Regions from separate parts of the Pseudoalteromonas sp. DL-6 genome, predicted to be linked through region 2. Evidence: predicted binding sites of a transcription regulator. Region 2 holds the regulator's gene; the other holds the start of a gene.
The links. Region 2 encodes sigma-54, which starts transcription at its own class of promoters, with help from an activator protein. Its sites were predicted from a motif close to GTTGGCACGNNNNTNGNNT; they were not measured.
Positions count from the first base shown of each region.

Region 1 (9,278 bases), 400 kb from region 2:
AGAAGCCATGCGTATGCAAAGCTTTATGGATGACTTTTTAAAAGCCGAGCAATATAAACACACAGAATGGTTTCAAAAGCACGGCAAACTATTTTTACAAGTGTGCAAATTACATGGCGACACCGCTATCGGTCATCATAATCAACTGGTCGAAAAGTTTATTGCCCAACCGTCACAGCAAATGCAACAACAGCATATTGGTAAAGTCACTGCTAGTGGGCCGCCTTTACCAGTATTACTCGATTCCTTAGCTAAATTAAGAGATAGACGTGCAGCGGCTAAGCGAGACGATATTAATACGCGGTTTAATGACTTAAATATGCTAAAACAATGGATAAATTAATATGGGTAATAATGATTTTTGTATGCCACATGGCTGCTATTTATTAAGTCACTCTGTTGGTCGTCCTCTAAAAAGTACTTTAGAAAATGCTACCGAGCATTTTTTTACTCCTTGGCAGGAAAGTGCCAAAGAGCCATGGCAGCAATGGCTACCGGCAATAGAAAAGTTTACGGGTGCATTAGGGCGGCTATTCAATGCGCCTAGTGAGCAATTTTGTCCTCAGGTTAACCTATCTAGTGGTTTAACTAAATTGCTTATGTCGCACCCCGTATTTAATAAACCACAGTGCACGGTATTAATGGCGCAGGCCGATTTTCCAAGTATGGGGTTTGTAATGCAAAAAGCACTCCCTGCATGTGCAACCATACGTTACATCCCCGAGCATGAAGATTTAAGTGATAGGCAGGTATGGCGGCGCTATTTAACTCCAGAGATTGATGGTGTGTTTGTTAGTCATGTTTATTCTAATACGGGTGTACAAGCACCTTTAAACGATATTGTGGCGCTTAGTAAAGTCACGAATACACTCTCAATAATTGATGTGGCGCAATCGGCAGGGGTTATCCCTGTCGATCTAACAGCGTTAAATGCTGACTTTATGATTGGCTCAAGTGTGAAGTGGTTATGCGGGGGGCCAGGTGCGGCCTATTTATGGGTAAATCCAAAGCAAATAACGCAATGTGAACCAAAAGATGTTGGCTGGTTTTCACATCAAAATCCATTCGAGTTTGATATTACGCATTTTCAGTATAACGCTAAAACACTCAGGTTTTGGGGTGGTACGCCTTCTATACTCCCTTATGTTATTGCTGCTAATAGCATTGAATATATTGCCCAGTTTGGAGTCGATAACGTCAGGTCGCATAATTTAGCGTTGTTAACGTTGATCCAGCAGCAGCTGGCGACTTTTTTAGTATCGCCAAACGATAAAGAACAGTGCAGTGGTACCGCTATTTTAGATTTTGCAGAGCATCAACAAACCGTATTAGCGGTATTGGAGGCAGCAAACATAAGTGTGGATGTGCGCAAACTCGGTATCCGTATTTCACCGCACATATACAATACAGCGTCAGAGATCCAAACGTTTATTGCTACGGTGAAAAAGGCAGTTAAGGCTGCTGACTAAGCTGTTGTTTTTTTTGAGTGAGTGCCGCTATTTGTTGCTGTGCTTGTTTAATTTGCGGATCAAATCGTTGTTTAAGTGCCGCAGTTTCTGTCGCAATTGCATCTGCAATCGAATCAGCGCCTAAACGATTTGCTTTATCTTGGGTCATGTAACCGACTTGCTGTTTCTTTTGCGCGTATTCCTGCTGGTATTGCTTTATTTTAAGCTCAAGCTGCACAATATCGCGCTCTATTTGTTGCATTTCTAGGTAGTCATCAACTGAGGTGTCGGTAACTGGCGTGTTTTCAGGTTTAGATGCATTGGTTTGCATGATGTTGACGTTTTTAAGCGTAATCACTTGAGCGTCTTTAGCGCACGGAGTTTGACTGAAGGTCGGAACTCCTTTAATGGTGCATTTATAAATGGTTACTTCGCTTGCTGTGCTGACAGTGCAGGCACCTAAACAACACAGTAGTAATATTAGCTTTGTCATGGTTAAACCTAAGCTGGTTTGAAGTACCATTTATAATGCACTAAGTTATAACACCATACAATTTGTTTAATTTAATAGCCTAAGCCAAGTAGGCCATTTAAAACGTATAAACTAATGAAAGTTATTAAATTTTAGGCACAAAAAAACCACAATTAAGTGGCTTGTATTCAGTAATGGTGGAGAGGGAGGGATAGACTTGCTTACATCCATGTAATCAATCGCTACGCGACGCTTGCAGCGGCCTAAACTGTTCCAGACACTTTATCGAACCCAGTCGAGAGTTCTCACCCTCCCTATTTCTTAACGGAGTTAAAATTTAGGCACAAAAAAACCACAATTAAGTGGCTTGTATTCAGTAATGGTGGAGAGGGAGGGATAGACTTACTTACATCCATGTAATCAATCGCTACGCGACGCTTGCAGCGGCCTAAACTGTTCCAGACACTTTATCGAACCCAGTCGAGGGCTCTCACCCTCCCAATTAGCAGCAAAGCTTATTTTTGGGCACAAAAAAACCACAATTAAGTGGCTTATATTCAGTAATGGTGGAGAGGGAGGGATTCGAACCCTCGATAGAGCTACAAACTCTATACTCCCTTAGCAGGGGAGCTCCTTCGGCCACTCGGACACCTCTCCGACGCATTATTCTGCGTGTTATTAATCGGAATAAAACCAATTAATACAAATAAGTGGTGGAGAGATAGGGATTTGAACCCTAGAGGGGCTATAAACCCCTGCCGGTTTTCAAGACCGGTGCATTCGACCACTCTGCCATCTCTCCACGTCGTGATGCAGGATAATACTTAGGTGAGTAGTCTGTGTAAATAGCAAAAAGATCGTTTGCTTAAAAAGTGAGCGTAAATGCGGTTTTTTTTATAAATAATGAAGATTTAAGGTGATTTTTAGCTATGAGGTGGCTGGCAGCAAACAGGAGGAGCTAAAGAAGAGTCTTCATTTAGAGGTTGGGTGTTTGCTGCAACAATACAAAATCATGGTTGGGTGATTATTTATATTGAATTGCACCGCCAAGTGCTAATTTTTTTCCGTAACGGTTAAGTTTAGCAAGCATTCTTGCTTTGCGATTAGTTGGCTTAACGGCAACGTGAGTTGTGGCTGTTTGGTTAAGTGTATTAATTGGGTTCATGTTATTCGCTCCGAGGTTGTGTCTGTTGAAAACATGCGCATATTGCCCGCGATATGGTTAAAAATAAAGCGATAAAAATTGCTGGTGAGCTATTAGTTTTTTTAATCTGAAGTGGGTTTATTTGCTTGGCAGTTAATCGGTTTTTTATTTTAAATTGTATAATTATTCATTTTAAATTTTCTTTATCTTGCTTTTATATCGGGTTTTTTTTGATTTATTTAATTGTTTTTCTGCATTATAAAGACTTTTTGTGAATAGTTATTCAGATTAAAATATCTTTAATTTAGGTGGCGGGAGCGACTCTGCTATAAGATTTAACATGTTATTTATAGTTGGTTAATTATTTATCGTAAAAGAGGCGCTAAATAAACTTACAAAAAGAGCATTTTATAGTTTATAAGCATAAAAAAAAGTGCCTAGATTACTAGGCACTTTGGAGTTAGTTGCGTTTTAAAACGCTTCTAACTGGGGAACGTACCATCTCATGAATATAAATCTAAAAAGATGGGTTTAATTATGTTTGCAATTTGGGCTTACAATCATCAGCTTGGGTGGCATTTTAACTATTCTAGAGCGAAGCGAAGATTATACTTTGGTTTGTATTTTACTATGAAGCCACAAAACAACGCTGCTCAGCAAGGGTAGATCCGCTCAATAGTCTATTATTTGAGTTAAATGGTTTTAAAGAGGGTATAAAACGCAAAATGCGGCATAACTTAAAAGTAAATGCCGCACAGGGAGATTAATGTCAATTTAGGGTTTAGTGCTGTTTAATAGTAAATAACTCATAACCCTTAAGTGCAGGAACTTGAGCGGTTAGTTGCGTTTCTTGTTGTGCTATTGCAACAAAATCACCACATAATGAATTTGCACGCTTTTCAAGTGTTTTGGCATGCAGCTCCACTTTTTCTTCTATTTGTGCGCCCATATTTTCCATGCGCTCTTCAAATGCTTGCATGTCACCGCCTGAACTCATTAACTCAGAACCCAATGCCACTAAAATGCTGCCCATTGATTCCATTACTGCTGATTCAACAGCTGTTTCTATTTGTTGTTCAAACTGCTGTTCAAAATTTTCACCAAATTGAGTAAAGCTTTGTTGACCCATCACAAAAGTACCTTGCTGATAAAAGGTGCCTTCAACTTCTTGATGAATATCCTCCATCAGGCTTGAAATATTATCGAGGCCGTCAATATTAAACGCATTGGCAACTTCTTCTAATGCCACACCTGCAATTTTAACCCCTTCAAGGGCAATATTAGCTACTTCAGGTAATTGCACGCGTAAATTGTCAGTGTAATCGGTCAATGCTTGGCGCTGTGTACTATTTAATGCTACTTGCTCGCCATTGATAGACAGCTCACCTTCAGCGGTAAATAACATGCGCTGGTTATCGGCTTTAAAAATTTCTAACTCATTGGGTTTGATGCGTACATCGTTTTTAAATTCAACGTTACATTCATCGTTACTAAATGAAATTGAAGAGTCGCTATCGTTATGGGCCATTGCTACTGGGGTACACATTATTGCGCTAACTAATAATAATTTTTTCATGTTTATTCTCTGTTTTTTTGCTGATGATAATTAACTTATAACAAGTTTGATGCCAATAGTTTTTAGTGTTTAAAAACAGTTGGTTGAGTGTTTTTGGCTGAGGTGTAGTTAAAAGCAAACTTAAAGGAAAGGCTAATTTTTGGTCAAAATAACCAATAATTAAATGCTAATAAATAAAATTTATCGATACGATAAAAAACTCTCACTTTCCACAATTCAAATTTAGCGCTATTTATTCACAATACTGACACAGAGACTATTTAGGATAGCGATGTGGCTTTATTTTGACGTAAATTTGTACAGTGAATTTATGTTGAACATTTTAATTTCACCAATTATCGCGATATAAAAATCCGAGGTTGGTCTCAAACACTTTATGGAGTGGGTTGTGGGTAAGACATTTAGTTACGATGCGCTAGATGATGATTTTGTTGAAGACGAATACGAAATGGTCGGGCGTAATCAACACGACAAGAAAAAGCAAAAGGTAAAAAGAAAGTTAGAGGATTACCTTGAGCAAAAACGCTTGCGTAAAAACCTAGGTGAAGATGACTTAAACGATTATATTGATTAGGCTGTCGCTAGTGCAAATAAGCGCCAATATATTAGCATTTGATCATTACTTAGGTGGTTGTTTAAAAGCGCTGTAGGTTGGCAATAAAGAGGCTTTGGGCCTCTTTATACTTTTTAAGGATTAAGCTTTAGCTTTGAGCAATGCTTTTTTAATTACTTTTTCTAGTTTTTCAGGTTTGGTAATAGGCGCAAAGCGCTTAATGGGTGTGCCATCAGCTGCTATTAAAAACTTTGTGAAGTTCCACTTAATTTTTCGTGTTAAAAATCCAGGCAGTACAGATTTTAAATAGCGGAAAACTGAATCTGTGTGCTGGCCATTTACATTTACTTTTTCTGCGATTAAAAAATTAACCCCATAATTTATTAAACAACCTTGCGCTATTTGCTCTGAGTCTCCGGGCTCTTGCTGACCAAATTGGTTACAAGGAAAACCTATAATGACTAAGCCTTGGCTTGCATACTTTTCATGTAATGCTTGCAACGACTTATATTGATAAGTGAATCCACACTCACTCGCGGTATTTACTATTAGTACAACTTTACCCTCAAACTCTTTAAAGTCGATTGGCTGGCCTTGCAGGCTGGTAGTCTTTAGCTGATGGAATGGGTGCATATAAATACGCTTATTATTTGTTTATTTTGCATAGTTTAACCTTTGCGTGATGATCTACAAAGTCTAAGTCACTTCTACAGCGCTTGCTGCTAATTTAAAATTAGAAATAGCCCCATACCGGCCAAGGTAGTTAAGTAAATATTATGAGTTTTGTAAGCAACAACAATAGCGACTATAGCTGCACTGAGATAAGGGTTTTGCCAGTTTAGGTTTATACCTTCGTCATTTATAAATACAATAGGCACCCAAATCGCCGTTAAAACCGCAGGTGCACTAAAGCTTAAAAACTGCTGCATTTTAGGCCCTACTTTAAATGGTAATGCGCGGTGTAAGAATAAATAACGAGTAAAAAAGGTAATACATGCCATTAGCAAAATAGTGGTCATCATTATTTGGCATCCTTATTTTGCACTAATCTGGTAACAGCGTAACCTGCGCTCATCGCGAGTAGTGCAGAGCATACTAACCACAATTCAAAGCCTGTACTTTTTAATAAAGTGGCACTGATCCCTGCAACAATGACGGTGACTAAAGTGGCTAAGTTTTTAATCCCTGGAATTACTAAGGCAATAAAAGTTGCTGCAATTGCAAAATCGAGTCCTAAATTAGTGAGATCTGGAAGCATAGTACCGGCTACAATGCCAATTAGAGTCCAAATATTCCACGCAATGTAAAAGCTAAAACCTGCGCTCAATGCATAAATTAAACGGGTTTTAGTACGATAGGCGCGAGGGTGGTGCGAGAAGGCAAAAAGTTCATCAGTTAACACAAAGCTGACAGGAAGACGCCATCGCATGGGTTGCTCAATCACTTTGTGACGAACCGCCAAGCCATATAAAAAATGGCGAGAGCTAATAATAAACGTGGTAAAAAGAATGGTCAGTAGAGGGGTATTACCAGCAATGAGCTCAATTGCAACCAGCTGCGCTGAGCCTGCAAATACCAGTAGCGACATGGCTTGAGTTTCAAAAGGGGTAAAGCCATTTTGTATTGCTAACGAGCCACATAAAATGCCCCAAGGAATAACTGCTAAACACAGTGGCAGCATATCTAAAAAGCCTTTTAATACTGGTTTTTTAATTGATTGCATGTGTTTTACTCTGCGCACTGGTAGAAAGACTCATTAGGATACCTTAATATTAAGATGCTAAAATAGTTAGCGTTTTAGATGATACTGTTTTTTAGGGAAGGTGCAATGTTCAAGGTAAAAGTGTGGGATGGTTTTTTAAGAAGCTTTCATTGGTTATTAGTATTGAGTATTGCTGCGCTTTATTTTAGTGCTGAAGAGGCCATGATAGAGCTACATTTTGTGGTTGGCTTTTTTACCTTAGCGCTTATCTCAACACGGATTATATGGGGCCTCTTTGGCAGTAAAACGGCAAGAATATCCGCATTACTGCACTCTCCTAAGTCGGTGCTTGCTTCTTTTAGTGGCAAAAAAACAAATGATGTAGGCCATTCTGCACCAGGCAGTTATATGGTGTTATTATTTTTTATTCTGATTATTACACAACTGATTAGTGGTTTAATGAGCAGTGATGGCATTTTAACTGATGGCCCGTTAGCGCAGTATGTATCAAGTGATACCATTGATTTTGCCAATTGGTTGCACCATATCAATTTTGATATTTTATTTTATGCGATTATTTTGCATGTTGTGGCTATTATTGCTTACAAAATTAAAGGCAAACCATTAGTCAAAGCAATGATCACCGGTAATAAAGCACTAGCAACACAAAGGTCAGAGCCAGAGACAAAGTCACCATGGGTTGCATGGGTTATATTTTTGCTATTACTAGTTTTATTAATGAGTACTTGGGGAAGTGAACCTTTAAGTTATCTGCTTAGTTAAAAAAAGTGGCGCTAATACAGCGCCATTTTTATTGTTAAATACACCGTATATATTAGTCTTTGAATTGCTTATGGCAATCTTTACAGCCTTTAGCCCATGCACCAAACGCTTTACCAATGACCGCTTTGTCACCTGTTTGAGCTGCTACAGCAAGTTCATCAGCATATTGTTGAAATGCTGTCGCTTTTTTCATAAATGTATCGTTTTCAGACCATACCGCAGGAAGTGCTGATGTATCACCCTTATCAGTGCCTGCGTAAAAAGCTTCCCAAGGCATTTTAGACAATGCCGCTGCGTTATTTGCACGCTGCTTAAATTGCTCTGCATCAAAAGGAATTTTACCCTTTAGCATGGCACCCATGTCGCCTATTTGAACTGAAATCATAGAAAATGCCGCTTGGCGATACTCAATCGCATCACTTGGCTCTTTAAATGCAGAATTTGCAGATACGCTAAGTGCGCATGTAGATAGTAATGCCCCGATAAATACTTGCTTCAATTTCACTTTACTCTACTCCTTTAAGGGTTCTTTAATTATCTTTGTATCTTAGCTCAGGCTTTAGTTCAAATGAAAGCATAGATTATTACTTTGATATTAATTAACGGGCTTGAATCAGACTGATATTATTTCATGGTTTATTGTGAATGTTTGTAAACACGGTGTTGCTGGTTGCTGCTTGGTTGTGTACATTCAGATGTCATAAAAATAACCAATGAAGAGCATTTATGAAAAATAATATTTTTAAGCTGTCAGCGTTGTCTGCAGCGATAGTAATTTCGTTATCAGGATGTGGTGGCAGCGATAATGATAATAATAATAAAGTTCCAGTTGTTACTGATGTTGCACCAAAGGCAAGTGATGTCGTAGTCGTTGATTTAAAACAGTGGGTTCCAGTTACTGCTGATTTTAAAGCAAGTGATAATGATGGTGATGCACTTACTTTTAGCTTTACTGAAAATGGCGAGGAAATTACCGCACAAGATGGTGTGTTTAAGTTTAGCCATGGCATGTTAACGGTAGAGGGTACCTCGTTTACATATGTTCCTGTCTCAGGGGAAGATGCTGTTATTGACTACACAGTAACTGCAAACGGTAAAACGGCCTCTGCGAAAATTAATATTTCAGGAATTATTGGAGACCCTCTTGCAAATCAGCAGTGGCATTTAAACAATACTGGTCAGAAAGCTTACTCGCTCAGTGACGAGATGAAGCAAGGCCTAATTGATTTATACGTTAGCTTATTTGGCGATACAGAAGAACAAGCGCAAGCCGATGTTAACGCTAGTTTTGCTCAGTCGGAGGCGACCGAGCTTGTAGCTGGTGAAGATATGAATGTTGTTGATGCTTATGCTCAAGGTGTTACTGGGGCAGGTGCAACGGCAGTTGTAATCGATTCAGGTATGGAAATCCGCCATGAAGATCTGATAGATAATGTGTTACCAAACCGTTCTTTAAACTTAAATGCTGATGCAACTGACCGTACAGATCCTACTAGTATGTCAAACAGTGGTGATCATGGTACAAGTGTAGCTGGTTTGATTGCTGCAAAAGGTTGGAATGGTAAAGGTGGCCGTGGTGTTGCTCCTGATGCTGGTTTAA
Region 1 covers NZ_CP019770.1:59,888-69,165, forward strand. The annotation lists gene B1F84_RS00290 (monodechloroaminopyrrolnitrin synthase PrnB family protein) at 1-343, shown strand, start outside; gene B1F84_RS00295 (aminotransferase class V-fold PLP-dependent enzyme) at 345-1,469, shown strand; gene B1F84_RS00300 (DUF4124 domain-containing protein) at 1,453-1,941, opposite strand; tRNA gene B1F84_RS00305 (tRNA-Ser) at 2,485-2,577, opposite strand; tRNA gene B1F84_RS00310 (tRNA-Ser) at 2,632-2,722, opposite strand; gene B1F84_RS17915 (hypothetical protein) at 2,945-3,085, opposite strand; gene B1F84_RS00315 (YggN family protein) at 3,846-4,640, opposite strand; gene B1F84_RS00320 (hypothetical protein) at 5,029-5,214, shown strand; gene B1F84_RS00325 (glutathione peroxidase) at 5,335-5,826, opposite strand; gene B1F84_RS00330 (AzlD domain-containing protein) at 5,916-6,215, opposite strand; gene B1F84_RS00335 (AzlC family ABC transporter permease) at 6,215-6,916, opposite strand; gene B1F84_RS00340 (cytochrome b/b6 domain-containing protein) at 7,022-7,678, shown strand; gene B1F84_RS00345 (cytochrome c) at 7,731-8,183, opposite strand; gene B1F84_RS00350 (S8 family serine peptidase) at 8,405-9,278, shown strand, end outside.
Region 1: a site for sigma-54 is predicted at 4,679-4,697, ahead of B1F84_RS00315 (YggN family protein). Genes of this name have one in related genera too.

Region 2 (9,278 bases):
TGATGTTGGTTGTGCTAAATCAGAATTTAAGCAAGCGGGTATTGATTTAAAAGCCGAAGCTGCAAAACCAATTACCATTCAGCCTGCGCGCCCTAAGCCATGGGAAAAAACTTACGTTAAGTTACCCGCTTTTGAGCAGGTCAGTGTTAATAAACCATTGTATGCTCATGCATCGCGTATTTTGCACCAAGAAACCAACCCTGGTTGTGCAAGAGCGTTGTTTCAGCGTCATGGCGATCGCTCTATCTGGGTGAACCCGCCAGCTTATCCACTTGAAACCCAAGAAATGGATGATGTTTTTGGTTTACCGTATCAGCGTATTCCGCACCCAAGTTATGGCGATAATAAAATTCCTGCTTACGATATGATTAAAACGTCGGTAAATATAATGCGCGGTTGTTTTGGCGGCTGTTCGTTTTGTTCTATTACCGAGCATGAAGGGCGAATAATTCAAAGCCGATCTCAAGAATCAATTATTGAAGAGATTGAGCAAATTAGAGATAAAGTGCTAGGCTTTACTGGGGTTATTTCTGATTTAGGCGGACCAACCGCAAATATGTACAAACTGCGTTGTACCAGTAAAAAAGCAGAGAGTACCTGTCGCCGCTTGTCGTGTGTGTATCCTGATATTTGTAAGCATATGGATACTGATCATACCCCGACTATCGATTTATATAAAAAGGCGCGTGAGGTTAAAGGGATCAAAAAGATCTTAATTGCTTCAGGTGTGCGTTATGACCTTGCCGTACGTGATCCTCGTTACGTTAAAGAGTTAGTAACTCATCATGTTGGTGGGTATTTAAAAATTGCACCAGAGCACACTGAAGATGGCCCATTATCTAAGATGATGAAGCCGGGTATGGGTGCTTACGATGAATTTAAAGCGCTATTTGATAAGTACTCTAAAGAAGCGGGTAAAAAGCAGTATTTAATTCCATACTTTATTTCTGCTCACCCAGGGACTAAAGACGAAGACATGGTTAATATGGCTTTGTGGCTGAAATCGAATGACTTTAAGCTTGATCAAGTGCAAAACTTTTATCCGTCACCGATGGCTAATGCGACCACCATTTATCATACTGAAATGAACTCGCTACGCAATATTAAAAATAATACTGAGCAAGTTGCGGTGCCAAAGGGCGCGCGCCAGCGTCGTTTGCATAAAGCGATTTTGCGTTACCATGATCCTGCCGGTTGGCCAATGATCCGTGAAGCCCTGCGTAATATGGGCAAAGCTAAACTCATTGGTAAAGGTCCAAATTGTTTAGTGCCAGAAGAAGGCAGAGATGAAAGGCAAAGCAAAGGCGGTAAAGGCAATAAGGGCGGTCGTCCTGCGCTTACTCGTCATACTGGCTTTAGTCAGTTTAAAAAAGCCAACACTAAACCTAAGGTAGGCGGTAATCGCCAGCGCGCTAAGTAGCCTTAACTTATGTAAAGTAATTATCGGCTTAAACAAAAAACACCGCGTATTGACGCGGTGTTTTTGTTTATAAAAAGATTGAAGCCTAAATCAATAACCAAGTTGCAGTGCCTAAAAAGGCAAATATACCAACAATATCAGTTACTGTGGTTAGTACCACACTGCCTGCAAGTGCTGGATCTATTTTCATTTTTTTAAGCAATAGTGGGATACTAGCACCCGCAATACCTGCTGCAACTAAATTCATAAACATAGCAAACGCTAAAACACCACCGAGTTTGAAATCCCATTGCCAAAGCGCAACGACACCGGCAATTAGGATAGACCAAACCATACCGTTTATCGCGCCGATAGCGAGTTCTTTTAATAATAAAAAACGTTGGTTAGTTTGGTTAATATGACCTACCGCAATACCGCGAATAACCAAAGTTAAAGTTTGGCTGCCTGCAACCCCACCCATTGACGGGACAATGCCATTGAGCACAGCAAGAATTGGTAATATAGCTAAGGTGTTTTCAAAAAAGCTCGCCACAATTGCAGCCAGCAATGCAGTTAGTAAGTTTACACCTAGCCAAATTGAGCGCTTTTTAGAGCTTTTTAAGACCGGCGCAAAGGTATCTTCTTCATCATCAAGACCCGCTAAGCTTAATAAGCTATGCTCTGCATCTTCACGGATAACATCAACGATATCATCAATAGTAATACGACCAAGCAAATGCGCGTTGTCATCGACAACTGGTGCCGATATCCAGTTATGCCGTTCAAATAGTTGCGCTACTTCGCTTTCATCCATTGAAATAGGAATAGATTCACACTCTTCATCCATTAAATCCTGAACAATTTTCTCTGGAGGATTAGTTAATAAAGTGCTTAGCGATAAGGCGCCTAAAAAACAGTTATGTTTATCTACAACGTATAAGTCATCGGTGCCTTCTGGTAGCTCACCGCGTAAGCGAATATAACGTAGTACAACATCTAGAGTTACATCTGGGCGAATAGTTACGGTATCGATATTCATCAAGGCGCCAGCAGAGCGCTCCTGATAGGATAGAGCTTGTGTTGCACGTTCTCTATCTTGAATATCCATAGCGCTGACAACGTCTTTATAAACGGTGTCAGGCAGGCTACGTAGTACTTCCCCTAAATCATCATGGCCCATGTCTTCTGTTGCAGCCGCAATGTGCTCAGGTGCCATTTGCGCAATAATACCCAAACGTACGTCTTCAGAGAGCTCTTCAAGTACATCGCCCTGTACATCAGGATCAACCAGTTGCCAGAGCATGCGACGAATTTTATGGGGAGATGATTCTAAAAGAAGTGCGGTATCACAAGGTGCCGTTTTTGCTAGCATGCGCCTAACTTGAACAAATTGACCACTATTTAGTGACTTAGTCACCTGTTTTAGTTGTTGTAGTGGAATATCTTGTTCTAAAGCTTCAGGCATTGGCGTCCTTAATTAAATTTTATTACATAGTGGAAGGGTTATGAATGCTATTCAATTTTAGTTTATCTTACTTTATATGAGCAAACTACCTCAACCACTATTAACCTTAGCTTAGGATGATGATTTAATGATGAACTATTTTATTCTTGCTCATTAAATCGTTGGTCAATGAGCTCACCAATTGCATTAAGTGCAGGTTCTGCGTCAGGGCCTTCACATACTACCTTCACTTCTTTGCCTTGACTGCTCTCTAGTAACATAAGTGCTAATACACTATCGCCAGCGGCTTGTTTATCGTCTTGAAATAAAGTGATTGAGGCATCAAATTGCACAGAAAGCTGTGCCAGTACTGTTGCCGCTCTGGCATGCAGGCCTAATTTGTTTTTTATTAAAAATGTGTTTTCTAACCGCATTACTATTCTCTTTGATGTTATTCTTGTTCTCTGTGACGAATTTTTACATTAGGATGACTCATTGCAAAACTTTCACCTATAGTTTGCGCTAAGTAAACAGAACGGTGTTGCCCACCAGTACAACCAATGGCTATGGTCAAATAGCTGCGGTTATTTCTTTCTAAATGCGGCAACCATGTTTGTACAAAGGTTTGAATTTGCCATGTAAATTTTTGTACTATGCTGTGGCTGGCTAGGTAGTCTTTTACCGGTTGATCTAGCCCTGTGAGTGGCTTAAGTTCAGGCTCCCAATGCGGGTTTGGTAAAAATCGGGCATCGAATACGTAATCTGCTTCTTTGGGTATACCGTGCTTAAAACCAAATGACTCAAAGGTAATGATCAGTTGTTTGTCTTTTTTACCGAGTATTTTTTCACGGATAGACTCAGCCAGCTGATGCACACTTAAATCAGTGGTATCAATCATATGATCAGCATGATTGATCAAAACATCCAGTAGTTGTTTTTCTTTTTTTATTGCTAAATCAAGCGGTAGAGAATCAATAGAAAGAGGGTGAAGACGCCTAGTTTCCGAAAAGCGTTTAATTAATGTTTGATCGTCACTGTCTAAATAAAACACCGTTGGTTTAGTGAAACCAGGTAAATATTCAATGATTTCATTAAACTGTTGCTGCTCTTTAGGTAAGTTACGCACATCAACACTTACGGCAATTTTGTTGTAGCTGTCGGAAACACTTCGAACAAGAGATGGTAATAAATTTAAAGGAATATTATCTACACAATAATAACCTAAATCCTCAACAACCCGTAACGCAACAGATTTACCAGAACCTGAGCGACCACTTATTATTATTAATTCCATTTATCACCCTTTATTGTTACTACGGTTGACTGACAATGACTTGATACAGCTCATTGTCGGATTTTGCCGCCCGTAATTGCTTACAAAATTCTTTATCGTTGAGCTTATCTGCAATGGTAGCTAAGGTCTTTAAATGCTGTTGATTGTCACCGTCTGGGACAATTAAGGCAACAAAAATGTCGACCGGTCGGTTATCTATCGCATCAAAATTAATAGCCGTTTCGCTCACCAGTATAAGTGCAAGAGGCTCTTGTGCACCACTCATACGACCATGTGGAATTGCAATTCCTCGGCCTATACCTGTACTCCCTAGTTTTTCTCTGGCGGTTAACGCGTTAAGAATATCTTGTTGTGTTAAATAGGGCAGTTTATTGTGAGCCAATTCACTGATAAATTCTAAAATTCTTTTTTTACTATTAAAAAGGACCGCAGCTTTACTGCAGTCCTGACAGATAAGTGAGCTTAGTTTCATAGTGTTAGTGTCGAGCAAGTTTCTCTTTGTGTTTAATTACTTGACGATCTAGCTTGTCAATCAGCGAGTCTATAGCGGCATACATATCTTGGTGTTCAGTAGAAGCAAAAATCTCAGCGCCACTAACATGAACGGTTGCTTCGGCTTTTTGGTTTAGTTTTTCTACATCGAGAATAACGTGCACATTCGTTATGTGATCAGTGTGCCTCTGCAGCTTTGCAAATTTACTATTTACGTAGTCTCTAAGCGAGTCAGTAATATCTACATGGCGACCAGTTAAGTTCAGTTGCATAAACATTTTCCTCTTTGTTGTACGCCTTAAATCAAACTTTTTCGTTGATTCGACGGGGGAATAGCTAGAGATTCGCGATATTTTGCAATAGTTCTCCTTGCTACTTTAATTCCTTGCTCTGCCAATATATCTGCAATTTTACTATCACTCAATGGTTTAGCTGAGTTTTCTGCAGCGATTAATTTTTTAATTAATGCGCGTATTGCTGTAGATGAACATTCGCCACCATTTTCAGTGCTTACATGGCTTGAAAAGAAATATTTAAGCTCAAAAATACCGCGTGGTGTGTGCATGTATTTTTGCGTAGTAACACGTGAAATAGTCGATTCGTGCATTTCTACCATTTCGGCCACGTCATTAAGTACCATAGGCTTCATCGCCTCAGGACCATGTTCAAAAAAGGCCTGTTGTTGCTGCACAATACAGTTAGTTACTTTAAGTAGCGTGTCGTTTCTACTTTCTAGACTTTTTATAAACCATTTTGCTTCTTGCAAGTGTGAGCGAATAAACTGGCTATCACCACTTGATTTAACAGTACGTGACATAGCCGCATATTGGCTGTTTACCCTAATTTTAGGCATGCTATCAGGGTTTAGTTCAACCACCCAACGCCCTTTAATTTTTTTAACCGACACATCAGGAATAACATACTCTGACTCTTCTCTGACAATAGTGTCCGCCGGTTTTGGGCTAAGGGTATGAATTAACGTCATGATCTCTTTAAGCTCATCTTCTTTGAGCTTAGTTTTTTTCATTAACGTGCGATAATCACGTGCAGCCAGCAAATCAATATGATCGGTTAAGATCATTTTTGTTTCGTTTAAAAAAGGCGTGTCTTTATCAAACTGATTAAGTTGAATACACAAGCACTCTTGTAAACTACGCGCGGCTATTCCTACCGGATCAAATAATTGAATACGCTTTAATACCGCTTCTATTTCATCAAGTTCAACTTCATCTTCGTCATCGTTTTCTTGATTAAAGCTCTCTAAAATTTCTTCACAGCTAAGGGTTAAAATACCTGAGTCGTCCACGGCTTCTACTATTGCAATCGCAATGGCTTCATCTGTAGGACTAAATGGCGTCAGTTGCAATTGCCACATTAAATATTCATGCAGCGTTTCAGTTGAAGAGCCTTGATAAATTGATTCATCTTCAGGCATCGGTCCCGATGAAGAGACAGGTGCTGCGCTCATGTATTCATCCCATGTAACATCCATTGCCATATCATCGCTAATGGTGTCTTTGCTCATGGCTTCGCCGCTGTCTTGCTCATACTCGCTAGGTTTTTCGTCAGCTGAAGCACTTAGCGTTGATTCATTGTTATCGGCTTTTTGTTCGTTTTTACCCGCAGCATCTTCGCTGTAATCTTGTTCTTCAACTTCAAGCAAGGGATTGCTATCGAGCGCTTCTTGAATTTCTTGCTGGAGATCCAATGTACTGAGCTGCAATAAGCGAATTGCTTGTTGCAACTGTGGAGTCATTGTAAGTTGCTGGCCCATGCGCAGCTGTAATGATTGCCTCATTTATCTCTAACAATCCTTTTAAATTACGGTCTGTTGACCTTTACGGATTAAAATTCGTTCAAACTAGGGGCGGTTTAATCGCGGCGCGAGGTTTGTAACCTAGTGGGCTAAGTCAAAACCGAGCAACAAAAAGTAAATCGTCCCTAGGCAGAACCCGAAGGGCAGCGCCTGTTTGGCATTGATGCTGCGTTATCGCCTATTTATGGGGAATACCACATCACATAGGCTCTGCCTTGCCTAAATACCAAACAGACTGCTGCAAATTCAACCTTGAAAGGTCAACAGACCTAAGTATAATTAATCTTAGCAGATGCTTAGTGGAATAACACACATATTAGAGCTTGAACTGCTCGCCCAAATAAACATCGCGTACTGTTTTATCGTTTAATACATATTCTGGAGTGCCTGATGCAATTAACTCCCCATGAGAAACTATGTAGGCTTTTTCACAAACATCAAGTGTTTCGCGTACGTTGTGATCTGTGATCAATACGCCAATCCCTCGATTCTTAAGGTGCTCTATAATCTTTTTAATATCTAATACAGAGATAGGATCAACCCCTGCAAAGGGTTCGTCTAATAGTATAAATTTAGGGTTTGCTGCTAATGCCCGGGCAATTTCAACGCGGCGACGTTCACCGCCTGATAGGGCCATACCTTGGCTTTCACGAATATGCTGAATGCTAAATTCATCAAGTAAATTATTTAAGGTATCTTCACGTTGTTGTTTATTAAGCTCTTTACGTGTTTCTAAAATAGCCATTAAGTTTTGGTAAACCGTCAGCTTTCTAAAAATCGATGATTCTTGTGGTAAGTAACCAATCCCTAGGCGAGCTCGGCTATGCATAGGTAATAAAGTGATATCTTGATCATCTATTGATATTTTACCTTTATCGCTCGGTACAAGACCTACAATCATGTAAAAGGTCGTGGTTTTACCTGCGCCATTGGGGCCAAGTAAACCGACAATACTGCCAGCTTCAACTTCTAGGCCAACATTTTTCACCACTTCACGGCCTTTATAGCTTTTTGCTAATAGCTCTGCTTTTAATGTGCTCATGGTTGGCCTTTATCGTCTTCTTTTTTGTTTTCAACAGGCACCAAAATGGTGTGTACACGATCGGTTGAATTTTCATCTTTTTCTGCGCTAATCAACTGCTGCTCTATATCGTAGGTGATACTTTTAGCGGTAATTTTTTGACCTGCTTGAGCGATACTGGCATCACCGATTAAGGTTAAAAAACGTTGCGATACATCATAGCGAACTTCATTGGCACTGGCGCTCATGATGGTGCCATCAGCTTGTGTTTCTTCAAAGTAAGCAGGGCTACCTGTGGCAATTAAAAGTTGCTTATTCTCGCCTAAGTCATCACGTTTATGTACTTCTAAACGATCGGCGGTAATGCGGCGATTACCATGAATAATTTCAACATTTTTCTCAAAAATGCCCACGTTTTCTTTTAATTGACCTTCCTGTCTGTCAGCACTAATTGAAATTTGATTAGCCGCAGGGGCTTCAACGGCCTCCTCTGCATGGCTTTGAAATGCAATCAGTAGTGAAGGAACAATTAAAATTTTAAATAGGTTATTGGTCATAATATAGGGTTCGCGTATGGTTAATAAGTTTAATCACTTCGGTTTTTAAATCGGCTTCAAGGCCTTTACCGATGATTTTTAAATTCGGTCCTGTAATAACGACTGGCTGCTGTGACTGCATAGTCAGTAGTTTTATATCTACATTGATGCTATCGGCTGTGATCGTATCGATCATTGCGTTATCGACTAAATTTAGCGCTTTCACATTACCCTCTAACACCAGTTGCCGATCGTCGTAGAGGGTGGCTTCATCAGCGTTAATACGCCATGTTTGCTGTTCGTTATATAACGTAAATATAGGTTTTTCAAAAAAGGTAAAACCGAGTTGTTGATATAACTCCATTTTTACCGCAGTCACTTTATGGCTTACTTTACCTTGATCATTGTAAGCGGTTTGTTTTAGCTCAATCGCGGTATAATCGGGTTTAGCAATAACTTGAGTTTGTTCATCCGCAACAATATCTACCTGAGTAAAGTAAGGATACCAAAGCCAAACCATACAGCTTATGAATAAAACGCTCAGTATAATGCGCGCCACATTCATGAACTGGTTCCTTGGCTGGTAAGTGGCTTATTGTTTTCAAGCATTAGTAAGTCTGTTAGTTCTCTCACTGCGCCAAAGCCGCCAGGCAGCTGAGTAACATAATGCGATAAACGTTTAATCAGCGGGTGGGCGTCGTTCACGGCTACTGCAAACCCGACTTTTTCCATTACTGGCATATCAGGGCCATCGTCGCCTATGTAGGCAATTTGCTCATCGCTAAGCGCTAATTTTTGTTTTAATTCTTGATAGGCGATGAGTTTGTCTTCTTGGCCTTGGTATATATGTTGTACGGTTAAACTACTCATACGTTGTTGAACTATTTGTGAGTGACGACCTGTGATCACGGCAACTTCAAAACCACTATTAATAAGGGCTTTAATGCCAAATCCGTCTTTGGTATTAAATGCTTTGAGCTCTTCACCTTGGTTACCAAGATAAATACGCCCATCAGAAAACACACCATCAATGTCGCAAATTAATAATTTTATTTTTTTGGCGCGCGCTTTTGCATCATCACTTAACGGTTGGTAAAGATCTTCAAACTGCATTTATAGCACTCCCGCTTTTAGTAAGTCTTGCATATTTAGTGCGCCAATGGGCTGATTATGCTCATTAATCACAATTAAACCATTAATACGTTTTTGTTCCATAATGTTCAGTGCTTCAGCCGCGAGCATGTCTTGTGTGGCTGTTGTGCATGATTTAGTCATC
Region 2 covers NZ_CP019770.1:461,658-470,935, forward strand. The annotation lists gene B1F84_RS02115 (YgiQ family radical SAM protein) at 1-1,420, shown strand, start outside; gene mgtE (magnesium transporter) at 1,506-2,864, opposite strand; gene B1F84_RS02125 (HPr family phosphocarrier protein) at 3,005-3,277, opposite strand; gene rapZ (RNase adapter RapZ) at 3,295-4,137, opposite strand; gene ptsN (PTS IIA-like nitrogen regulatory protein PtsN) at 4,157-4,609, opposite strand; gene hpf (ribosome hibernation promoting factor) at 4,614-4,901, opposite strand; gene B1F84_RS02145 (RNA polymerase factor sigma-54) at 4,928-6,427, opposite strand; gene lptB (LPS export ABC transporter ATP-binding protein) at 6,762-7,487, opposite strand; gene lptA (lipopolysaccharide transport periplasmic protein LptA) at 7,484-8,023, opposite strand; gene lptC (LPS export ABC transporter periplasmic protein LptC) at 8,013-8,567, opposite strand; gene kdsC (3-deoxy-manno-octulosonate-8-phosphatase KdsC) at 8,564-9,115, opposite strand; gene B1F84_RS02170 (KpsF/GutQ family sugar-phosphate isomerase) at 9,116-9,278, opposite strand, start outside.